Regions from separate parts of the Pseudoalteromonas sp. NEC-BIFX-2020_015 genome, predicted to be linked through region 3. Evidence: predicted binding sites of a transcription regulator. Region 3 holds the regulator's gene; each other region holds the start of a gene.
The links. The regulator FliA, encoded in region 3, starts transcription of late flagellar genes. The targets are predictions, from matches to a motif close to CTAAAGNTNNNNNNNNNNNNGCCGATA.
Positions count from the first base shown of each region.

Region 1: the regulator FliA is predicted to act here: its motif matches at 4,400-4,426, upstream of HH219_RS20240 (DUF5610 domain-containing protein).
Region 2: the regulator FliA is predicted to act here: its motif matches at 3,547-3,573, upstream of HH219_RS06370 (VC2046/SO_2500 family protein).

Region 1 covers NZ_JABCJL010000041.1:572-7,421, reverse strand. The annotation lists gene ccoG (cytochrome c oxidase accessory protein CcoG) at 1-305, shown strand, start outside; gene HH219_RS20265 (serine/threonine protein kinase) at 368-1,342, shown strand; gene HH219_RS20260 (thiol:disulfide interchange protein DsbA/DsbL) at 1,377-2,000, shown strand; gene HH219_RS20255 (thiol:disulfide interchange protein DsbA/DsbL) at 2,021-2,659, shown strand; gene HH219_RS20250 (DUF523 domain-containing protein) at 2,722-3,180, shown strand; gene trmA (tRNA (uridine(54)-C5)-methyltransferase TrmA) at 3,189-4,292, opposite strand; gene HH219_RS20240 (DUF5610 domain-containing protein) at 4,456-5,577, shown strand; gene murI (glutamate racemase) at 5,641-6,450, shown strand; gene HH219_RS20230 (RNA-binding protein) at 6,413-6,850, opposite strand, start outside.
Region 2 covers NZ_JABCJL010000006.1:103,407-110,256, forward strand. The annotation lists gene lipA (lipoyl synthase) at 1-778, shown strand, start outside; gene HH219_RS06350 (YdcF family protein) at 824-1,366, opposite strand; gene HH219_RS06355 (RNA recognition motif containing protein) at 1,502-1,741, shown strand; gene HH219_RS06360 (hypothetical protein) at 1,823-2,422, opposite strand; gene HH219_RS06365 (DUF6172 family protein) at 2,527-2,844, opposite strand; gene HH219_RS06370 (VC2046/SO_2500 family protein) at 2,991-3,512, opposite strand; tRNA gene HH219_RS06375 (tRNA-Tyr) at 3,625-3,709, shown strand; tRNA gene HH219_RS06380 (tRNA-Tyr) at 3,759-3,843, shown strand; gene HH219_RS06385 (SprT family zinc-dependent metalloprotease) at 3,899-4,600, opposite strand; gene HH219_RS06390 (pentapeptide repeat-containing protein) at 4,716-5,696, shown strand; gene HH219_RS06395 (MHYT domain-containing protein) at 5,883-6,850, shown strand, end outside.
Region 3 covers NZ_JABCJL010000008.1:81,928-88,777, reverse strand. The annotation lists gene HH219_RS08010 (flagellar motor protein) at 1-56, opposite strand, end outside; gene HH219_RS08005 (chemotaxis response regulator protein-glutamate methylesterase) at 49-1,203, opposite strand; gene HH219_RS08000 (chemotaxis protein CheA) at 1,270-3,465, opposite strand; gene HH219_RS07995 (protein phosphatase CheZ) at 3,480-4,244, opposite strand; gene cheY (chemotaxis response regulator CheY) at 4,262-4,645, opposite strand; gene HH219_RS07985 (RNA polymerase sigma factor FliA) at 4,686-5,396, opposite strand; gene HH219_RS07980 (MinD/ParA family protein) at 5,423-6,283, opposite strand; gene flhF (flagellar biosynthesis protein FlhF) at 6,276-6,850, opposite strand, start outside.

The sequences.
Region 1 (6,850 bases), on a different contig from region 3:
GAAATCAGCTTTATCGAGTCGATTTTGATGGTTTAGTTGAGAATACATACACCCTTAAAGTAATTAATAAAGCGCAATACGAGCAAAGCTTTAATATTAAAGTTGAAGGGTTGGAAAACTTTAAATATATAGGCAAGCAAACTTTCACTGTGCAGGCCGGTGAATCACATAATGTACCATTATCACTAGTAATGGACCCATATGATTTGAAAAAGCCTATGACCGAGTTTAATTTTATCTTATCGCCAGTGGATGAGCCGAGTTCACAAATTTCGCAGCCGAGCAACTTCTTTAAAGCACGATAGTTAAGTACACTATCACTTAATAAAAAGCGGGATTTTCCCGCTTTTTTATATTGATGAGAATTATGAGTAAATTTAGCTTTGTAGACTTAACCCCAGATTCAATTTTAGATGCCGTTGAAAGTATCGGCATTTATGCCGAGTCTGGCTTATTAGCATTAAATAGTTATGAAAACCGTGTTTATCAATTTAAAGCTGAAGATGGCAATCGCTATGTTGTTAAATTTTACCGACCTGAGCGCTGGAGCAAGGCACAAATACTAGAAGAGCACTTATTTGCAGCGGAGTTAGCTGATGCCGAGGTGCCTGTTGTTGCGCCGATTAGTCGTAATGGTGAGAGTTTATTTGAACATGACGGCTACTTGTTTACGCTGTTTCCAAGTGTTGGTGGACGTATATTTGAAGTTGATAATTTAGATCAGCTTGATGTACTTGGGCGTTTGATAGGCCGAATGCATCAATCAGCAAAAGTCAGTGAATTTAGTCACCGGCCTACAATTAGCTGTGATGAGTATTTAGATACAGCTAAAATTCAGCTTCAAAACAGTAATCTAGTGCCAAGTAGCCTAACTACAGCGTTTTATACCATTTTGGATATGGTGATCGATAAGACCAAATCACTCTATCAACAAGTCAGCACAATACGCCTGCATGGAGACTGCCACGCAGGTAATATTTTGTGGGCGGGTGATGCGCTCATGTTTGTAGATTTAGATGATAGTCGCCAAGGTCCTGCTATTCAGGACTTATGGATGATGCTAAGTGGCGATCGAAACAACCAACTGTTACAGTTAGATACCTTGGTGGCGGCCTATGAAGAGTTTTGTGATTTTGACCACTCTCAGCTTAAATTGATTGAACCATTACGTGCTATGCGTATGATCCATTACATGGGATGGTTAGCTAAACGCTGGGATGATCCTGCATTTCCACGGAACTTTTCGTGGTTTGCGGATGACAAATACTGGGAGCAACAAATTTTAGCATTAAAAGAGCAGTATTCTGCACTACAAGAACCAGCGCTAAAATTACTGCCATAAATAAATTATTTTAAAAAAGTGAATCGAGAGTCCAATGCTTAAAAAATTAAAACTGAGTCTTCTACTTTTATGTTTACCCTTTGCAGCTATGGCCGCAGACTTTAAAGCGGGTGATCAATATGATGTATTGAATATTGAAAAAAGCAAAACGCCCCAAGTAACCGAGTTTTTCTCATTCTATTGCGGACATTGCTTTAAGTTTGAGCCCGTCGCTAAAGCGATCGAAAAAAGCTTGCCTGAAGGTGCTGAGTTTATTAAAAGCCATGTAAATTTTCTTGGTGGTTTAACACCACAAGTGCAAAGTAACTTAAGCTACGCTTATATCATTGCTAAACAGCATAATAAAGGTGAGAAAATTGCGGATCAAATCTTCAACAGTATTCATGTTCAACGCGCACCGCTTGATAACATTAAAGATGTTAAAAAGTTACTTGAAGTGAATGGTATTGATAATGATACATTTAATAGCGATATTGCCAGCATGCCAGTTATTTCAGCTGAGCGTGCTATGCAAGATAAGCAAAATAAATATTCTGAAATGGGCGCTTTGACCGGCGTACCAACATTCATCGTAAACGATAAATATAAAATAAATATCAATACCATTAAGAGCCAAGAGCAGCTTAATGAGTTAGTAGAATTTTTATTAGAACAATAATTTTTTGGAGTTAATTGATTATGATTAAATTAGTTAAAGCAGGATTACTTGCCTTATTGCTACCTTTGGCGGCAAATGCGGCGCCAACGACTTATGAAGAAGGCGTGCATTATGAGATTGTCTCTGAGCGTGCGAGCAAAAAACCTGAAGTAAAAGAGTTCTTTTCATTTTATTGCCCAGCGTGTAATAACTATGAAGCGCTACTGGCTGAAGTTAAACCAAAATTAAATACAGGCGTTGAGTTCAAAAAAAGCCATGTGGATTTTGTCGGTGTGCGAGACCCAGAAAATCAGCAAATGATCTCTCAGGCTCTAGCAACAGCTGAAGTGCTACCACAAAAGGATGCATTGATTGCCGCTATGTTTAACCATATTCACGCCAAGCGCGCAAAGTTTAACGAATTAGCAGATATAAAAGATGTATTTGTTGCCCAAGGTGTTGATGGCGACAAGTTTGATAAAGTTTATAAGAGCTTTTCAGTGCGCACTATGAGCTCGAAGATGAAACGCGATCAAAATTACTATAAAGAAAAGGGCGCACTACGTGGCGTACCAACCTTTATCGTCAATGGTAAGTATAAGCTTAACTTAGGTCGTGAAACAGGTATTACAGAACCTGATGACATTAGTAAACTGATTAACTATTTAGCTGCTAAATAGCTAAATATAAAATTATGATGAAAGCCCCGGTTGCGGGGCTTTTTTGTTTATAGAGATGCATGATGGAAAAGATTTTCGTATCGAGTTGTTTGTTGGGCGCCCCCGTACGTTATGACGGTAAAGGCCAGGCATTAAAACACCCCCAATTAGCCACTTGGCAGCAGCAAAAAAGAATCGTTTCTTTTTGTCCGGAAGTTGCTGGTGGCTTACCAATTCCACGAGCCCCTGCAGAGTTAAAGTCACAAAAAGTAATAACCAAAAGCGGTGAAGATATGACTGCTGAGTTTGAGCTTGGTGCTCAAAGAGCGTTACGCTTTTGTAAGCTAAACCACATTCGGTTTGCATTACTAAAAGAGTCGAGCCCGTCATGTGGGCGAAATAATATCTACGACGGCACGCATAGCGGTATAAAAATCATAGGTATGGGTTTAACTGCGGCATTATTAGAGCAAAATGATATAAAGGTATTTAGCGAAATGCAAATACCAGCGCTGTTAAAAGCACTGGCACAGGAAGTATAGCTATTTTATCAAAGCGCCTTTTTTTGTAAAAACACGCCCGACTCAATATGGTGGGTGTATGGGAACTGATCAAAAATAGCGAAACGTTTAACGTCATGCGTACGGGTTAAGTGGTCTAAATCGCGTTCTAGTGTCTCAGGGTTACACGAAATATAAATAATGCTCTCGTAATTGGCGACTAAATCACATGTTAATGTATCCATGCCTGCGCGTGGTGGATCTACTAAAATAGTTTGACAATCGTAGCTGGTTAAATCAATCCCTTCTAACCGAGAGAATGTACGCTCGCCGTTCATTGCTTGCGTAAACTCTTCACTCGACATACGAATAATATCTAAATTGGTTACATTATTTTTAGCAATATTATATTGCGCCGAATGCACCGATGACTTAGATATTTCTGTTGCCAATACACGGTTAAATGAGCCAGCTAGCGCAATTGAAAAATTACCATTGCCGCAATAAAGCTCAAGTAAATCATTCTTAAGAGGTTTACATAAATCTTGTGCCCACTCCAGCATTTTGATGTTCACTTGTGCATTGGGTTGAGTGAAGCTATTTTCTACCTGCTGATAAATAAGCGCTTGGCCATTAACCGTTAAGTGCTCGGTTACATAGTCAGTGCCTAGTACTTCTTTTTGTTTACGCGCGCGACCAATAAAGTCAATTTTAAATGAATGGCTTAGCTTTTCTTTTAAGGCTTTTATTTCAGCCATCCACTCTTCATCAAGTGGCTTGTGGTAAAGTAAACTTACTAAAATTTCACCACTGAGAGTCGATAAGTAGTCAATCTGAAACAGTTTGCGGCGCAGGATTTCACAGTCTTTAAGATTATCAATCATCGCTTTCATTACTTCACCAATTAATGGCGCAGCAGGGTCAAACTCATCGACCCTAATTTTTTCTTTTGTTGCTTGGTCAAACATGATGTGAAACAGATCGTCGCCATCATGCCAAACTCTAAATTCAGCTCGTTGACGGTAATGAATTGGTTCAGAGGCAAATACGTCTAGTTGTTCAACACCAAAGCGTTGGAATTGCGCAATGATACGTTGCTCTTTTTCTGTTAATTGTGCATCGTATTCAGTTGTATCTATCTTTATAACCGCCATTACCTAATACCTTATCTCATTATGCTGTTTATCGGCGCTATTGTAGGGGGCAGAGAGTATTTGTCTAGTTTTGAGTAATAGTAAATGCTGTTTTTTTGTACGTATCGCTTTAGTTATTCGTTTTTAGGCCGATAATGAAGTAAGCAGAAATAGGAGTCGGATCATGAAAATTGGTAACTTTGGCTTTGTTCCAAATAATAATGTCAATAAATACAGCAATAAAGGCGCATTGCAGCAGCCTACAATACAAACCCCCCAAGATAGCTATCAGCAACGTGGTAAAGAATTAGCTGCAAAAGTATTGGGAGATAAAATGGCTGAAGCCTTAGGTTTGCCGATCGCTGAAGAGAAAAAAGACAAGCCACTGTTTGATTTTGATGAAATTGTCAAAAATGTGCTTAGCTTTGTTACTGGCGCAGTTAAAAAGGCACAGGTCGATGGCGCAGACAATGAGAAATTAAAAGGTATGCTTGATGACGCACGTAAAGGTGTGCAAATAGGTATCGATGGCGCGTTTGAAGAACTAAAAGATACCGGCATCTTAAATGATGAAATTGAAGAAGGTATAGAAAAGTCAAAAGAGGGCATTTTTAATGGCCTCGATGAATTTGAAGATGACTTATTTAATCCCAAGCCAGATTCAGTAAGTGTTACGCAGGCGCAATATTTAAGTTTAAGTAATAACGCGCAATATAACTTCACGACCGCAGAAGGTGATGAAGTGAGTATTAGTTTTGCCGATGCATTCAAACAGCAATCAGCAAGTAGTTACCAGCGTAATGGTCAAAATGAAGGTTATGCGAGTGAATCATCGCAATCACGAGAGCTATCATTTAGCATGTCAGTCAATGGCGATTTAAATGAAGATGAGAAAGAAGCCATTAACGCCCTTATGGAAGACCTACAGAGTGTTAGTAAAACATTCTTCGGTGGTGACATGGAAGATGCATTTGAGCAAGCTAAAGAGCTAAATCTAGGTAATGAACAGCTGGTGGCATTTTCAATGGATTTAAAGCAAACCAAAACGTTCGCAGCAATAAAAGGCTATGAAGAAAATAAGCCTGCGCCAGAAAAAGCAATTACCGAGAAGGTCACACCATTTAACAGTGATTTAAAAGATGCATTCAATAAAGCAGGTGATCTTGCATTGCAAAATGAGCTGTCAGGTATTTTGCAATGGTTAAATCAAGATCAGGAAGAAGTCGGCAAGCTAGTTGATTATACCAAGGCCATGTTTGAACAAATGAACAAGTTACGCTCAGCAACATTAGAGGGTGAAGCTTAAGCTTTATTTTAGAAGATGTGCATGGCAAACTGGCCAGCTTAGGTTTAGTTTGGAGCGAGTCGTTTGTCAGCACATATAATGGTATTTGATTCTGGAATAGGGGGGACAACCGTTCTTGAGCATATTCAGAAGCAGCTCCCATATGCACGCATTAGCTATTTTATGGATAATGCATTTTTACCCTATGGTAAATTGAACCAGCAAAAAATTATTGAACGCCTCAGAGGTTTACTGCACTTTATCGAAGTGAACTCACTTAACGTTGATGTGTTAGTTATAGCATGCAATACGGCATCCACTTCAGCATTGAGTGCTATTCGATCATTAACACACATTCCTATAGTAGGCGTAGTGCCTGCTATTAAACCTGCCGCAAGTATCACGAACAGTCATCACATAGGCCTACTCGCAACACCAGCAACGATAAGCAGCCCATATACACAGCAATTAATCGAAGACCATGCTTCATCTATCACTGTTAGTTTATATAGTAGTGTCGCGTTAGTCGCTATTGCTGAATATACCTACTTAAATGGAGTGGTCGACACAGACAAGTTAAACGCCGAGCTTAGAGAGTTATCAATTAATCAAAGTATTGATGTTTTGGTATTAGGGTGTACGCATTTTCCCATTTTAGCGTCGGCGATTCATGCATTTTATCAAGGCAGCATTAAATTATTAGATTCGGGAGCGGCGATAGCAAAGCGGGTAGAAACTGTGCTTATAGAGAAAAACTATTCCTTAAACAGCAAAGTTACTTTTGATCACAAAAAAAAGCCGCTGCATTATTATGCAACGGCTTCTATTGTCATTGATGAGCAACCGGTGGAGCTAGTTACACTGACTGATCCGATTCAGAACGAAAAGAGTTAGGCTCGTCATCTTGTTTTTGTTTTGCTTCACGAACTTTCAACGTACGTTGTTGGAACTCGCTATCGTTTAACTTAGCAATTGCATTATCAGCATCTGACTCTGCCATTTCAACAAAACCAAAGCCGCGGCGCTTGCCAGTATTTTTATCCTTTAATAAACGAACATTAAACACTTTACCTTGCTCTTCAAATAAAGCACGAACAACACCTTCATTTGCACGATAAGGAAGATTGCCTACATAAAGTGTTTTTGTCTTTACTTCGGCTTCTTCTAAATCGTCAGACGACATTGCAGCAATAACAACACCACCAATTAGTAAACCAGCACCAAATAACAGTGCAGGACTTAATTGTAGGCTTGAAAGCGCAAAATTAACTATAACGAAACCAATAACAGCAAG
Region 2 (6,850 bases), on a different contig from region 3:
TCTTCACTCAGTCTGTGAAGAAGCATCATGCCCAAACTTATCAGAGTGCTTTAACCACGGTACAGCAACCTTTATGATCTTAGGTGCTATCTGTACACGTCGTTGCCCATTTTGTGACGTTGCACACGGCCGTCCATTAACACCAGACGCCGCAGAACCTGAAAAATTAGCGCTGACAATCAGAGATATGAAGCTAAGCTATGTGGTAATCACCTCAGTTGACCGTGATGATTTACGTGATGGTGGCGCGCAACATTTTGCTGATTGTATTCGTGAAATTCGTAAATACAACCCGACTATCACTATCGAAATTTTAGTGCCTGATTTTCGTGGTCGTATGGACCGCGCGCTTGAAATTCTAATCGAAACACCACCGGATGTGTTTAACCACAACTTAGAAACTGCGCCGCGTTTGTATAAACTTGCGCGCCCTGGTGCTGATTACAAATGGTCATTAGAATTATTGCGTCGTTTTAAAGAAGCACACCCAGAAGTTAAAACTAAATCTGGTTTAATGGTAGGTCTTGGCGAAGAAATTAGCGAAATCGAGGAAGTGCTTCGCGATTTACGTGCTCACAACGTAGATATGCTAACTGTCGGTCAATATTTACAGCCTTCAAAGCACCATTTACCAGTAAAACGTTACGTACCACCAGCAGAGTTTGATGCACTTAAAGTGTACGCCGATGAAATTGGTTTTACTCACGCAGCCTCTGGCCCATTTGTTCGTTCAAGTTATCACGCTGATCAGCAAGCTGCAGGTAAAGAAGTGAAATAATCATTTCTACACAATTGAAAAAGCCGTTAGTAATGAGTTAAGCAACTAACGGCTTTTTTGTGACTGTAATGCAATAAACTGCTGCACATTTTTTACTTCTCTAGGCATGACTGCACGCTCGTGGGCATATAATTGCGCTAATTTAATCTCTGATAATGGCGTTTTAGCACTGACTAAAGTTAGCTCTAGATTAGGTTGCACATGACTAAATACATAGTGAACTCGTGCAATATGGAACTCTGAGCTGACCAAAGTGGCCGCAGTTATATTTTCCGCTGCGAGTAGTGGCTTAGTGAGTAATGCATCCTCAAAGGTAAAGCGGCTTAGCGCCACCGGTAAAAAAGCAGATTCAGGTATGCCAAGTTCAATTAAATAACGTTCAGTATATTCACCATGAGCATGCTTAGTGGTATTAAAATGCGCTCCAAATCCACCTGTACACAAAATCTTAGCGGGCATTTTTAAATAAGTTTGATAAGCCTGCTCACAACGGCTTTTTGCTATCAATGATAAACTGCCGTCATTATTATTTGGCCCACCTAAAACAATTATTGCTGTTTTAATTACGCTATTCGTCACTGCTTTCATTTCGCCACTCTCAATTGTTCTTTTTTCTTTGGCTATCAGCTTAAAACTATTTTTGCTGTTTGTAATTAATCATTAGGTCAAACTGCTTTTCCTTGAGACAATCACATTAGTTATTTTTAAACCATGGTTCATATAATGAAACTATTAGTTAGAAACTTATCTCGCACTATTACTGAGCATGAAATTCGCACTCTTTTTACTGAGCACGGTAAAGTAGCCGATTGTAATTTAGTACTTGATAAAGAAACAGGCCAATCAAAAGGCTTTGCCTTTGTTGAAATGCCTAATGATGCTGAAGCTTCTGTAGCAATTAAAGCATTAAATCAAAGCACTGTAGATAAAAGTAAAATCCGAGTAAAAAAAGCTGACGCTTAACTCGTAAAGTGACATACCAGCTTTATAATGTACGGGAGTTTAGCTTGCTAAAATACAGTATTTTATTTAATTGGTATGCCATTATTTTAATGGTAATAATGTAATAGACTTTACTTGAATGACCGCGCTACCACCTTCATCATCTTTTAAATCAGGCACTAAATAAACCGCACTTACATGCGCTTTAATAATACCTAAATCCTTTGAATTCGTTGGCGTCCAGCTAGGTCGATTAAAATCAGCAACATTAATACATGCGCTTATCCACTTTTTGGCTTTAGGCAAAATATGTTGATAGTGCGCATAACTTTTATCTCCCTTCCCACCATATTCTTTTTGAGATAATTTTACTACTAAATCACGACTGCTTTGATAGGTAAGCTGTATTGTCTCAGCGCCATTTAAGTCACCTTTTGGTAGATCATAAATCAGCTCCACCCACGAGTTATTTTTGACATCCAAGCGAGGCACTCGCGAGAAATTAACCCAAATTACCCCCTCTGACAGCAAACTCGCTTTTGTTAGTGCTTTACTTCCATGCGGATCGGTGGCGTAACGCCAGTCTTGCTCAGTTAAAGTGTTTTTCGTTAAGCTAGTTTCATCTTGCAAGCATGTGTTTGTTGCATGAACAGACAGTGAGAATAAGCTAAAAAATAAAATACGTAGTGATCGGTTAAACACGCAAAATCCTTATTAAGAGTTTTTTTGAGTATACCTTAAAGTTGGATTAATTAAAGGCACAAAAAATGGGCAGTTAAGCCCATTCTTTTAGCGAAAAGATGCAATTATGCTTCAGATTCGTCTTCTTCTTCCTCATCAACAGGCTCTTGACGCTGTGCAGCGCGTGCGATGATTTCAACGTAGAAGGACGTTAAGCCTTGCTTTTCAATTTCACTGATAGAATTATTTATCTCAGCAACATGGACTACTTGTGCATCGTCTGCTGTATTACCAAACTTACAATCAAATGCCCAGTAGTCAGCATCAAATGGTAAGGTTTTGTTACGCTCTCTTTTCAAATATTTTTTTACTTCATGCTTTGCAGCATCAACCATACGTGGATATTTGATTTTCTCGTGATTCAGCGTGAATGTTTTCTTCATTACGTTCCTAATTACCTTTATTAAATGATAATGGTATTTATGAAACACCATTTGAGGTCATTATAGCAATTGCATTTAATTTTTGGATGCTTTTTTTACACTAAAGTAAATTAATTAGTCTAGTGTCAAAATATGACACATTAATGTCAAGCTTGAGATAAGTGCAACGGCTGATGAAGTGCTTCATTATTAAGGCTGTCGTAAAAAGCTGCCGCATCCATTTGTGGGTTATCGAGCTGAGTTTCTTTATGTTGGTGGCGTTTACGGGTGACTAATTCACAGTTATCAATAATATTTAGTGGGATATGAATTTTATCATCACGAATAGCTAACGGTTCTGGCGCTAGACATGCACGTAATCGAAGGTCACTCATCCCACCATCATTAAGGCGTTGCGCATTATGTTGGCCAATCAACATATCAAACTCTGTTGGTGCAAGTACTTGTTTTGGCCCTGCTCCTAATTTTTTACGCAATTGATCTTCATCTTCAACAACAACATTCGCATCTATGGGCGTTTTAGGAAGATGAAACTGACTAAAATCTAACGCATCATGAGAAAGCATTGCCAATAACAAAGCAAACTCGCCACGACGTGATTCACTCACACTTATGGCAAGACGATTGTTAAGTTGACTCTCTGTGATTAACAAATCATCGATTTGCATAGACTTTAGCCGATTAAAGTAGGTAATAGATATTTATCGGCTTTATTTCATTTTTCTTTAGCTTTTTTCTTTACTTAAATGCTGATTTTGCTATTATCAGCGCCGTTGCATTGGAGGGGTTCCCGAGCGGCCAAAGGGATCAGACTGTAAATCTGACGGCTCAGCCTTCGCTGGTTCGAATCCAGCTCCCTCCACCACTTTTCTTACCGCTAAGTTAAGTGGGGCCAAATGCGACAAAATTAGTGTGGAGGGGTTCCCGAGCGGCCAAAGGGATCAGACTGTAAATCTGACGGCTCAGCCTTCGCTGGTTCGAATCCAGCTCCCTCCACCACTTTTCTTTCTAGCTTTGCTAGTTCTAGACTTAATTTTTCTAATTTTATTCCTTATTATTCAAATACCCATTGTAAACTTGCACCGTGTTGTTTTAACCACTTTGTTGCTTGCTTATAGTCCGGGTAAAATTCACTAACGCGTAGCCAAAATGGCGCACTGTGATTTAAGTACTTCAAGTGTGCAAGCTCATGCACAATTACATAATCAATAATGTACTGTGGTGCACTGACTAACAATAAATTAAAGGTAAGTTCCCTGCGTCGATTACAACTACCCCAACGTCGTTTATAAGTTTGGATCCGAATGCTGCTAGGCAGCGCTTCTGCCATTTTCAAACAGTAATCATTAACCCGCATTTCAATGTAACTTTCTAACTGTTCGTGTAAAAAGGTTTCTAATAATGTTTGATACATTAATTGTTGATGCTTAACTCGACCAGAAATACTGAGTTGCAAAGTGGTCACAGGCTGATTTTTCACTAACAACCAATGGCTGCGATTACTTACAGCAAAAGTTAATTGTACAACATCATCAAAAACAACCACCCGATTATTTTTTAATGGGTATTGCCTTGTGTCTAATTGCTGGCTTTGCTTGGTAATTTGCACATTGATCCAATCTGTTTTACTCAACAACCAACTCTCAAGCTCTTTTTTAGCAACACCTATAGGTGCATAAACTGTCACAGCCTGCTGATGAACTTTAATTGCCACGGTTTTACGACGGCGACTGCGCTTTAGTGTGTATTCAAACAAATTTAACTCTTAGTGCTACGGTGAGCAATATGGAATAATTTTCGAGTTATTATATTACCTTGCAAAAAAACTGCTAACCTATAATTAAGAATAATTTAAAAAGCAGCATCCGATTATGCCTGATAAGCCTTGTTGTAAGTATACCTCCCCCGATGGGCATCAATGCCAAGAAATAGATATGGGCTCAGGTTTTTGTTTTTGGCATGATAATAAGTTTGATAAATCGGGCCTTGAGCTGAGTCACAAATTAGAACGTTATGCTAAAAAAGGAGGTTTATTGCAAGGTCTTCAGTTACAGCGTGCAAACTTAACAGGCTTAAGCCTAATAAAGCATGATGATGAGGAAGGATTTGATTTATCTTACAGTAATTTTTATCGAGCAAATTTAAGTGGTGCTCACCTATTTAATAATACAATCGCACACAGCTCATTAATGAAAGCAAATTTACGTGAGGCTAACCTGCACTACTGTAACTTGCAACATACTAATTTATTAGGAATTAAGCTAGACAATACGCGCATTGATAAAATTGATTTAGGTGTTGAATTATTACAAGAGAGCCAAGCTAAAACAGCCCTTAAACAATCAGATCGCAACACTGCGCTAGACCTATTTGAGCAATCTGAAGAAATATTTAGAAACCTACGTAAAGCATCGGAACAACAAGGTCTTTTCGAGCTCGCTGGTAACTTTACCTATAAAGAATTAAGAATGCGCCATGCGCAATACCCCAAAGGCTCTAAAAAACAATTAGCATCCAGTGCTATCAACTTATTGTGTGGGTATGGCGAAAAACCTGAAAACGTCATTAGGTTTAGCTTAGGCTTAATCATTTTTTGTGCATTTTGCTACTTTATCTTTGGCGTTGTATATGCCGGAGAAACGCTCCAACTAAATTTATCCGCTTCTTTCAATGATAATTTATCAGCATTACTCAATAGTTTTTATTTTAGTGTTGTTACATTTACGACGTTAGGCTACGGCGATATTACGCCAACCGGATTTTCTCGTTTTATCGCCGCTGTAGAAGCATTTTGCGGTAGTTTCTCATTAGCTTTATTCGTAGTTGTCTTTGTAAAACGTATGACTCGCTAGGCTTCTTTCAAGTTGAAAGAATAATAAATTACAGGTTTGAGCAAAACTCGCTATAAAAAAAACTGTTAATAATGCTAAAGTTATAACCTATATAATGTAGTGCACTGATTTTAAGTGCTTTGCTTTTGTTAATTTCTGTCGCATTCCATGAGTGAACTTATTGGATAAGCCATATTTTGAGCCATTATGCTTGCAACGTTTTTTATTACGAATCAAGACCCTCGTTTAATTATAAATGGTGTTTTTAACCCTTTTTTGGTGACGCTATCAATTTTAACGGCCATTTTTGCGGCCTATTTCTCTGCATATTTAATTGATCTGGCAAAAGAAACACGCTTTAAGAGCTATCAAAGGCTCGCAAACTCAACCGCAGCGCTCGTGCTCTCTGGTGGTATTTGGAGTATGCACTTTATTGGTATGTTAGCTTTTTCTTTGTGTACTAATATTAGCTACAACCCTGCAATCACTTTCCTCTCTTTTATTCCTGCTTTTTTGGCTTGTTTAACGGCTATTTCTTTATTAGTTAAAAGTAATAAAAAATTCATAGATTTACTCTTACCATCCGTTTTGTTAGGCGCAGGTATCGGGACCATGCATTATAGTGGGATGGCAGCAATGGAGTTGAGCCCGCTACTTAGGTATGACCCACTCATGTTTGGTTTATCAATTATTGTGGCTGTCGTACTTGCGTTTATATCCTTGTACACACGTTTTAATATCAGCCAGCATTTCCCTAAATTTACAGTTATTCAAGCAAGGCTGATCAGTGCGATTATTCTCGGGTTTGCCGTTGCGGGCATGCACTATATGGGAATGGCCGCCACACGATTTGTTGCAACATCCCCATTATTAAATGACAGTAGCAAAGATTCACAACTTACCTTTGTGGCCATCAGTGTCGTTTTTTCTACCATGCTTTTAACGGCAATTGTAGCTATTATAAACGGCATGGTTCGCTACCGGATGTTGTTAGAAGAAAAAACAGGTAACGAATCACGCTTAGAAGCCATTTTATCCACTGCGATTGATGGCATAGTTACAATTGATCACCTCGGTCATATTCTAAGTTTTAATAATGCTGCAGTCGGGATTTTTGGATGGAGTGAGGCTGAAGTTCGAGGAAAAAATGTTAAAATGCTGATGGCTGATGACAT
Region 3 (6,850 bases):
CCAAAAGCAATCGCGCCTAACGCGATTGCTAAACCAAAAAAAGATAATTTATCCACAACCTATCTCTCGAACGATTCGCCCTGCTACTTCATCGAGCGCAAGACTTGCAGATGATAGACCTGCATTCGCAACGGCTTGTGGCATACCATAAACAACACTTGTTTTTTCGTCTTGTGCCCAAATAGTTGCCCCTGCTTGTTTAAGCATTCTAGCACCGTCGCGGCCATCAGCTCCCATACCAGTCAACACAACTGCCAATACATCACCTTGGTAAGCTTTTGCAGTACTTGCAAAGGTTACATCTACGCTTGGCTTATAAGTGATCCTAGCACTATCGTCTTCAAATACCTTTAATGTTCGACTGCCACCACGCCCCTCAATCAGCATTTGCTGGCCTCCTGGCGCGAGGTAGGCGACACCAGGTAACAGTCTGTCACCTTGTTGTGCTTCTTTTACTTTAATTTGACACAACCCATTTAAACGAGCCGCAAAAGCAGGTGTAAACGCTGCAGGCATATGCTGTATCAGTAAAATAGGATGAGGGAAATTGGCTGGTAACTTTGTTAAAATTGCTTGCAATGCAACGGGTCCACCCGTTGATGTTCCTATCGCGACAATTTGGTATTTTTTTCCTGATGCACGTAAACTATTAGATGACGCTACAGAAGGACTGGCAGGTCTACTGCTAAAAGTACGATCAGGCTGAGGAGTTGTTAACGATCGCGCTGAAACTCCACCGACCCTTGTTGGTGTTGTAGGTGCTGTTGGTCGTGTTTGAGCTGTTGGCCTACTAATACGTGATAGGCGCCTGCGGCTAATTTCTTTTACTTTATTTTGTAATAACTTAACTGCGTCTTCATTATTACGAGCGATATCTTCAAATTTTTTCGGTAAAAAATCCAAAGCTCCAGCATCAAGCGCATCTAATGTTGCTGTTGCACCATCACGGGTTAATGAAGAAAACATTAAAATAGGTGTAGGGTTTGCAGCCATGATTTCTTTCACAGCACTAATACCATCAAGCACAGGCATTTCGATATCCATGGTGATTACATCTGGACGTAACTGACTGGTCTTTTCTACTGCTTCACGGCCATTAACCGCAAAACCAATAACTTCAATATCCTTATCTTGCTCTAGTATTTCACTCACACGGCGACGAAAAAAACTAGAATCATCAACAACTAATACTTTAACTGCCATTGGTATTCTCTTGTTAAGTTTATCAACGGGAGTAATTTAGACTCCCGTATTAAGATAAATATATGGTTATCCTGCGTAATGCTTCAATAGATTAGGAACATCTAAAATCAAGGCGATACCACCGTCTGAGGTAATTGTTGCCCCAGCCATACCAGGTGTCCCTTGCAATAAAGCATCCAATGGCTTGATTACTACTTCTTCTTGGCCTATTAAAGAATCCACCACAAAACCAACTTGCTGAGTTCCGATTTGCACAATAACCACATGGCCTTGTGCTTTTCGTAATGATCTATCAGCCCCTTTGACCAACCAATGCTCTAAATAAAACAGCGGTATCGCTTTCTTACGAACGATAATAGTCAACTGACCATCAACCACATTCGTTTTAGTTAAATCCAAATGAAATATTTCATTTACACCGGCCAAAGGTAAAGCAAATGTTTGCTCACCAACTACCACCATTAATGTGGGTAGAATCGCTAAAGTTAACGGCACTTTGATTTCAAGTATAGTGCCAACACCTAATTCCGATTGGATATTAACGGAGCCATTAAGCTGCGTGATTTTGGTTTTCACCACATCCATTCCAACACCACGCCCTGATATATCTGAAATCTCTTCTTTGGTAGAAAAGCCTGGTGCAAAAATTAAGTTATAGGCTTCAGTATCAGATAATCGACTCGCTTGATCATGATCTAACACACCTTTATTAATCGCGATCTTTTTAAGTTTCTCTGCATCCATTCCTGCGCCATCATCTTTGATGGTCAGTAAAATATGATCGCCTTCTTGAGAAGCTGAAAGTGTAACTGTACCTGTTCGAGATTTACCACTTGCTTCACGCACGTCTGGCATTTCAATACCGTGGTCAACAGAGTTACGTACTAAATGCACTAATGGGTCAGCTAAAGCTTCAACTAGATTTTTATCTAGGTCAGTTTCTTCACCAACAAGTAATAAGTTTATATCTTTTTTCAAACTACGCGCTAAATCTCTTACAACTCGTGGGAAACGACCAAACACTTTCTTAATCGGCTGCATTCGGGTTTTCATTACGGCACCTTGTAAATCAGCCGTAACGACATCGAGATTAGAGATAGCTTTACCCATAGTTTCGCTATCAGTATTTGTTGCTAAGCTTACTAAACGATTACGAACCAATACTAATTCACCGACCATATTCATTATTTGGTCAAGGCGCTTAGTATCAACACGAACTGTTGTTTCTGCTTGCGTTGGTGCTGGTTTTTTAGCTACCGCAGCTGGTTTATCAGCAACTTTTGCAGGCTGACTCACTGGTGCTGGCTTAGAAACTGGCGCAGGAGCAGGAGCAGCAGCTTTAGGTGCTGCGGGTGCTACTTTTGGAGTAGCCGCTGCAATAGGTGCTTCTTCTGTCGCTTTTGGAGCACTGCCTTTACCATGTAATTCATCAAGTAATGCTTCAAATTCATCATCACTGATTTCATCATCGGTTTGACTTACCACGGGTTTATTTACCGGTGCTATTGGGTCTTTTGGTGCTTCAGGTTTGCTGACCGGAATATCATTACTAACAGCACCAAAACTACCTACACCATGTAATTCATCCAATAAATTATCAAACTCGTCATCGGTTATATCACTACTATTAGCACTACTAGTCGTCGTACTTGATATTATCGGACTTTGTCCTTTGCCATGAAGTTCATCAAGCAAATTTTCAAATTCATCTTCCGATATATCATCAATTTGTGTATCGGCTTGCGGGCTATCTACTTGTCCATCAAATAACAAATCAAATGCAAATGGATCGTCACCTGAAGCTGAAGCTGACTCATCATTTACTTCAGCTGGCGCTTCTGTAACTTCGATGGCGCTTTCTTCATCAGCTGTGGGCGGTTGCCCCAATCTATGCATTATCGCTAATAATTCAGGATCAGCAGGGGTCGGCTTTTCTCTACTTTGAATTGTAGCGAACATCTCATTTATAGTATCTAATGCTTGTAGGATAACATCCATCAGCTCAGAATTTACTTTTCGAACACCCTGGCGTAACAAATCAAAAACATTCTCTGCACCATGACAAGCATCAACTAACTCAGTCATGCTTAAAAAACCGGCGCCGCCTTTAACCGTATGAAATCCACGGAAAATTGCATTGAGCAACTCGGTATCATCAGGGTTATTTTCAAGTTCTACTAGCTGTTCTGATAAAAGCTCAAGAATTTCTCCAGCTTCAACTAGAAAATCTTGTAAAATATCTTCATCGACTTCAAAGCTCATGCAGTCTTCTCCTCTTAGAAACCCAAGCTTGATAACAAATCATCAACTTCATCTTGTCCTGAGACAACATCATCACGTGATTCTTTATCAATTATTGGCCCTTCAGGACCTGCAAGTGTATCTTCAGCAGGCGGTGTTTCAATGGCTTGTTGTTGTACTTTAGTGTCGCCATCATCATGGGTACCAAATGCAGTAAGCAAATGGATTAAGCTATCTTCAACTTCTCTTACAAGTTCAATAACACGGCGAATTACTTGCCCAGTTAAATCTTGATAATCTTGTGCCATCAATACATTGGTCATTAGACCTTGTAATTCATCAGTCTTAGAATGCGAGTTATTCATAAACTTATCTAAGCTATGGCAGAGCGTTTTAAACTCGCCCAATTCAATTTCACGGTTCATCAAACGATCCCATGTGGGTTTGATATGTGAAATTTCATCTGCTAGTTGCTGAGCTATAGGTAAACTAGCCTCTACCGCATCCATCGTTTTATTAGCAGCACTTTCTGTCATTTCCATAACATAATTGAGCCGCTGTTTAGCATCCGGTAAGGCTTCGGTGGTTAAATCAGCTAGACGTGTATCGAGTTCAAAATTTTTCAGCGCATCATGAAGTTGGCGAGTTAACTTACCAACCTCTGCAAAAAGTTCTGACTGCTCTTTTGACGCCGCATCTAGAATTAGTTGATCAGCTTTGTCTTGTTCACCGTTTTCTAAGTAAACCACAAGCTGACGGGCTTGCTCTAAACTGATCTGAGGCGCAGCAGGTGCTGACATAAGCCTCTCCTCTTTATTTAACCTAAACGCTCAAACACTTTTTCCAATTTGGTTTTTAGTGTTGCTGCAGTAAATGGTTTAACGATGTAGCCGTTAACGCCGGCTTGTGCAGCAGCTACAATTTGTTCTTTTTTAGCTTCTGCGGTTACCATTAACACTGGAATATGCTTAAGCGTATCATCCGCTCTGATTGCTCTTAGCAAATCAATACCTTGCATTCCAGGCATATTCCAGTCTGTCACAACAAAATCAAACTCTTGATTTTGCAGCATCGGCAAAGCTGTTGAGCCATCATCAGCTTCTTGCACATTAGTAAAACCTAAATCCCTTAACAGATTTTTGATAATACGTCTCATCGTCGAAAAGTCATCAACAACAAGAATTTTCATGTTTTTATCCAAAACATCCTCCGGTGAGGTCTGAACCTATATTTACTTACTACTAGTTTATCCAGTCATTGATTTTTGCTTTAAGCTTAATCATCGCCTGACCATGTATCTGACTCACACGCGATTCACTTACATCGAGTATGTGCCCAATTTCTTTTAAATTCATTTCATCATTGTAGTAAAGCGATAGCACTAAACCATCTCGTTCTGGTAAAGACTTTATTGCCTCTAGCAATGATTGATTAAACTTATCATTTTTAACATTATTAAAAGGCTTATCTAGTGCTAAATCATGTCCAACTGGTGTAATTACATCTTCATCAACACCAAGGTCTTCAATGCCTAGTATTTTACTAGAATTCACATCATTAAGAATATGATGGTACTCATCTAGCGTAATATCAAGTTTTTCAGCAACTTCAATATCTTTTGGTTCACGATTAAGTCCACTTTCTAACTCTGATATCGCTTCTGCAACCATACGACTATTGCGATGCACCGATCTTGGAGCCCAATCACCACGCCTCATTTCATCAAGCATAGCACCACGAATACGAATACCTGCAAATGTTTCAAAACTGGCGCCTTTAGTGGCGTCAAAGTTTTTCGAGGCTTCAATTAAACCAATCATTCCTGATTGAATTAAATCATCCAACTGTACACTTGGTGGTAAACGAGCAATTAAATGGCACGCCACTTTTTTGACTAATGAAGCATGGCGCTCAACAATCACATTTAAGTTCTGTGTAGATTGATATCCCATCGCTTTATTCACCGATGCCGTCATAATTAGCCGTTTACTAATTTTTCTATGAAAAATTCTAAATGGCCAGATGGTTGATTAGGTATAGGCCATTTTACTGCTTTTGTCGCGAGTGTTTTAAATGCAATTGCAGCTGGTGAGCTAGGAAACAGCTCTACGATTACTTTTTGACGGCGCGTAGACTTTCGCATATTTTCATCATAAGGCACAGTTGCAACTAGTTCCATCGACACATCTAAAAAACGATCTGTGACTTTAGATAACTTTGCAAATAACTCATGACCTTCACGTATACTGCGTACCATATTAGCGACTATTTTGAACTTGTATACGCCGTGTTCACGACTTAATATTTTAATAAGCGCATAGGCATCAGTAATTGAAGTGGGCTCGTCACATACGACAACCATCACATCTTGTGCGGCGCGCGAAAAACTGAGCACCATATCTGAAATACCGGCTGCAGTATCAACAATTAATATATCAAATTCGGTATTTAGCTCACTAAAGGCACGAATAAGACCGGCATGCTCTGATGGCGATAATTCAACCATACTCTGCGAGCCGGAGGTAGCGGGGACTATTTTTATCCCTGCGGGGCCTTCAACTAAAATTTCATCGAGCTCACATTCACCCGACAATACGTGAGACAAGTTACGCTCAACACGTAATCCTAACATCACATCACAGTTTGCTAGGCCTAAATCGGCATCCAATACTAATACTCTGTTTCCGAGTTGACCCAAAGCAATCGCAGTATTAAGTGAAACGTTTGTTTTACCAACGCCTCCCTTACCACCAGTGACAGCGATAACCTTAACGCCGTTATTATTGTTTTGACTCATTTTACGCAGGCCACTTGCTTGATCTAATACTGTGTTAATCATACATCCCTACTGTGCTTGACGCTACTGCTTGACGTCGCGAATGTTGTGCTTTTGTTCTTTTTAAATACAATTGTTCAGCTTTTTTTACTAATTTCTCTGCATTAGCCACCCGGATGTCCTCAGGGACTCGCTGACCATTAGTAAGATACCCTATTGGGAGGCGATTTTGAATCGCTATACTAATTATCTCACCTAAACTTAGTGATTCATCTAATTTGGTGAAAATACAGCCACTTAATTGTACTTTTTTAAAGTGTCTTACGGTTTCTTGTAAAACGTTAATTTGCGCTGTTGCACTAAGCACCAAGTAATTGCGAATATCAACTCTTTGATTGCGCATTAAGGTGTTTAATTGCTCTGTTAAACGTAAATCACGCTGACTCATTCCCGCCGTATCTATTAATACTAGACGCTTATTTCGTAAATGGTATAAAACTTCAGCTAATTCATTAGCATCTTTAACTTGCTTAACACCACAGCCGATAATACGTCCGTATGTAGCTAGTTGCTCATATGCACCAATACGGTATGTATCAGTTGTGATCAGTGCCACTTTATCAGCGCCGT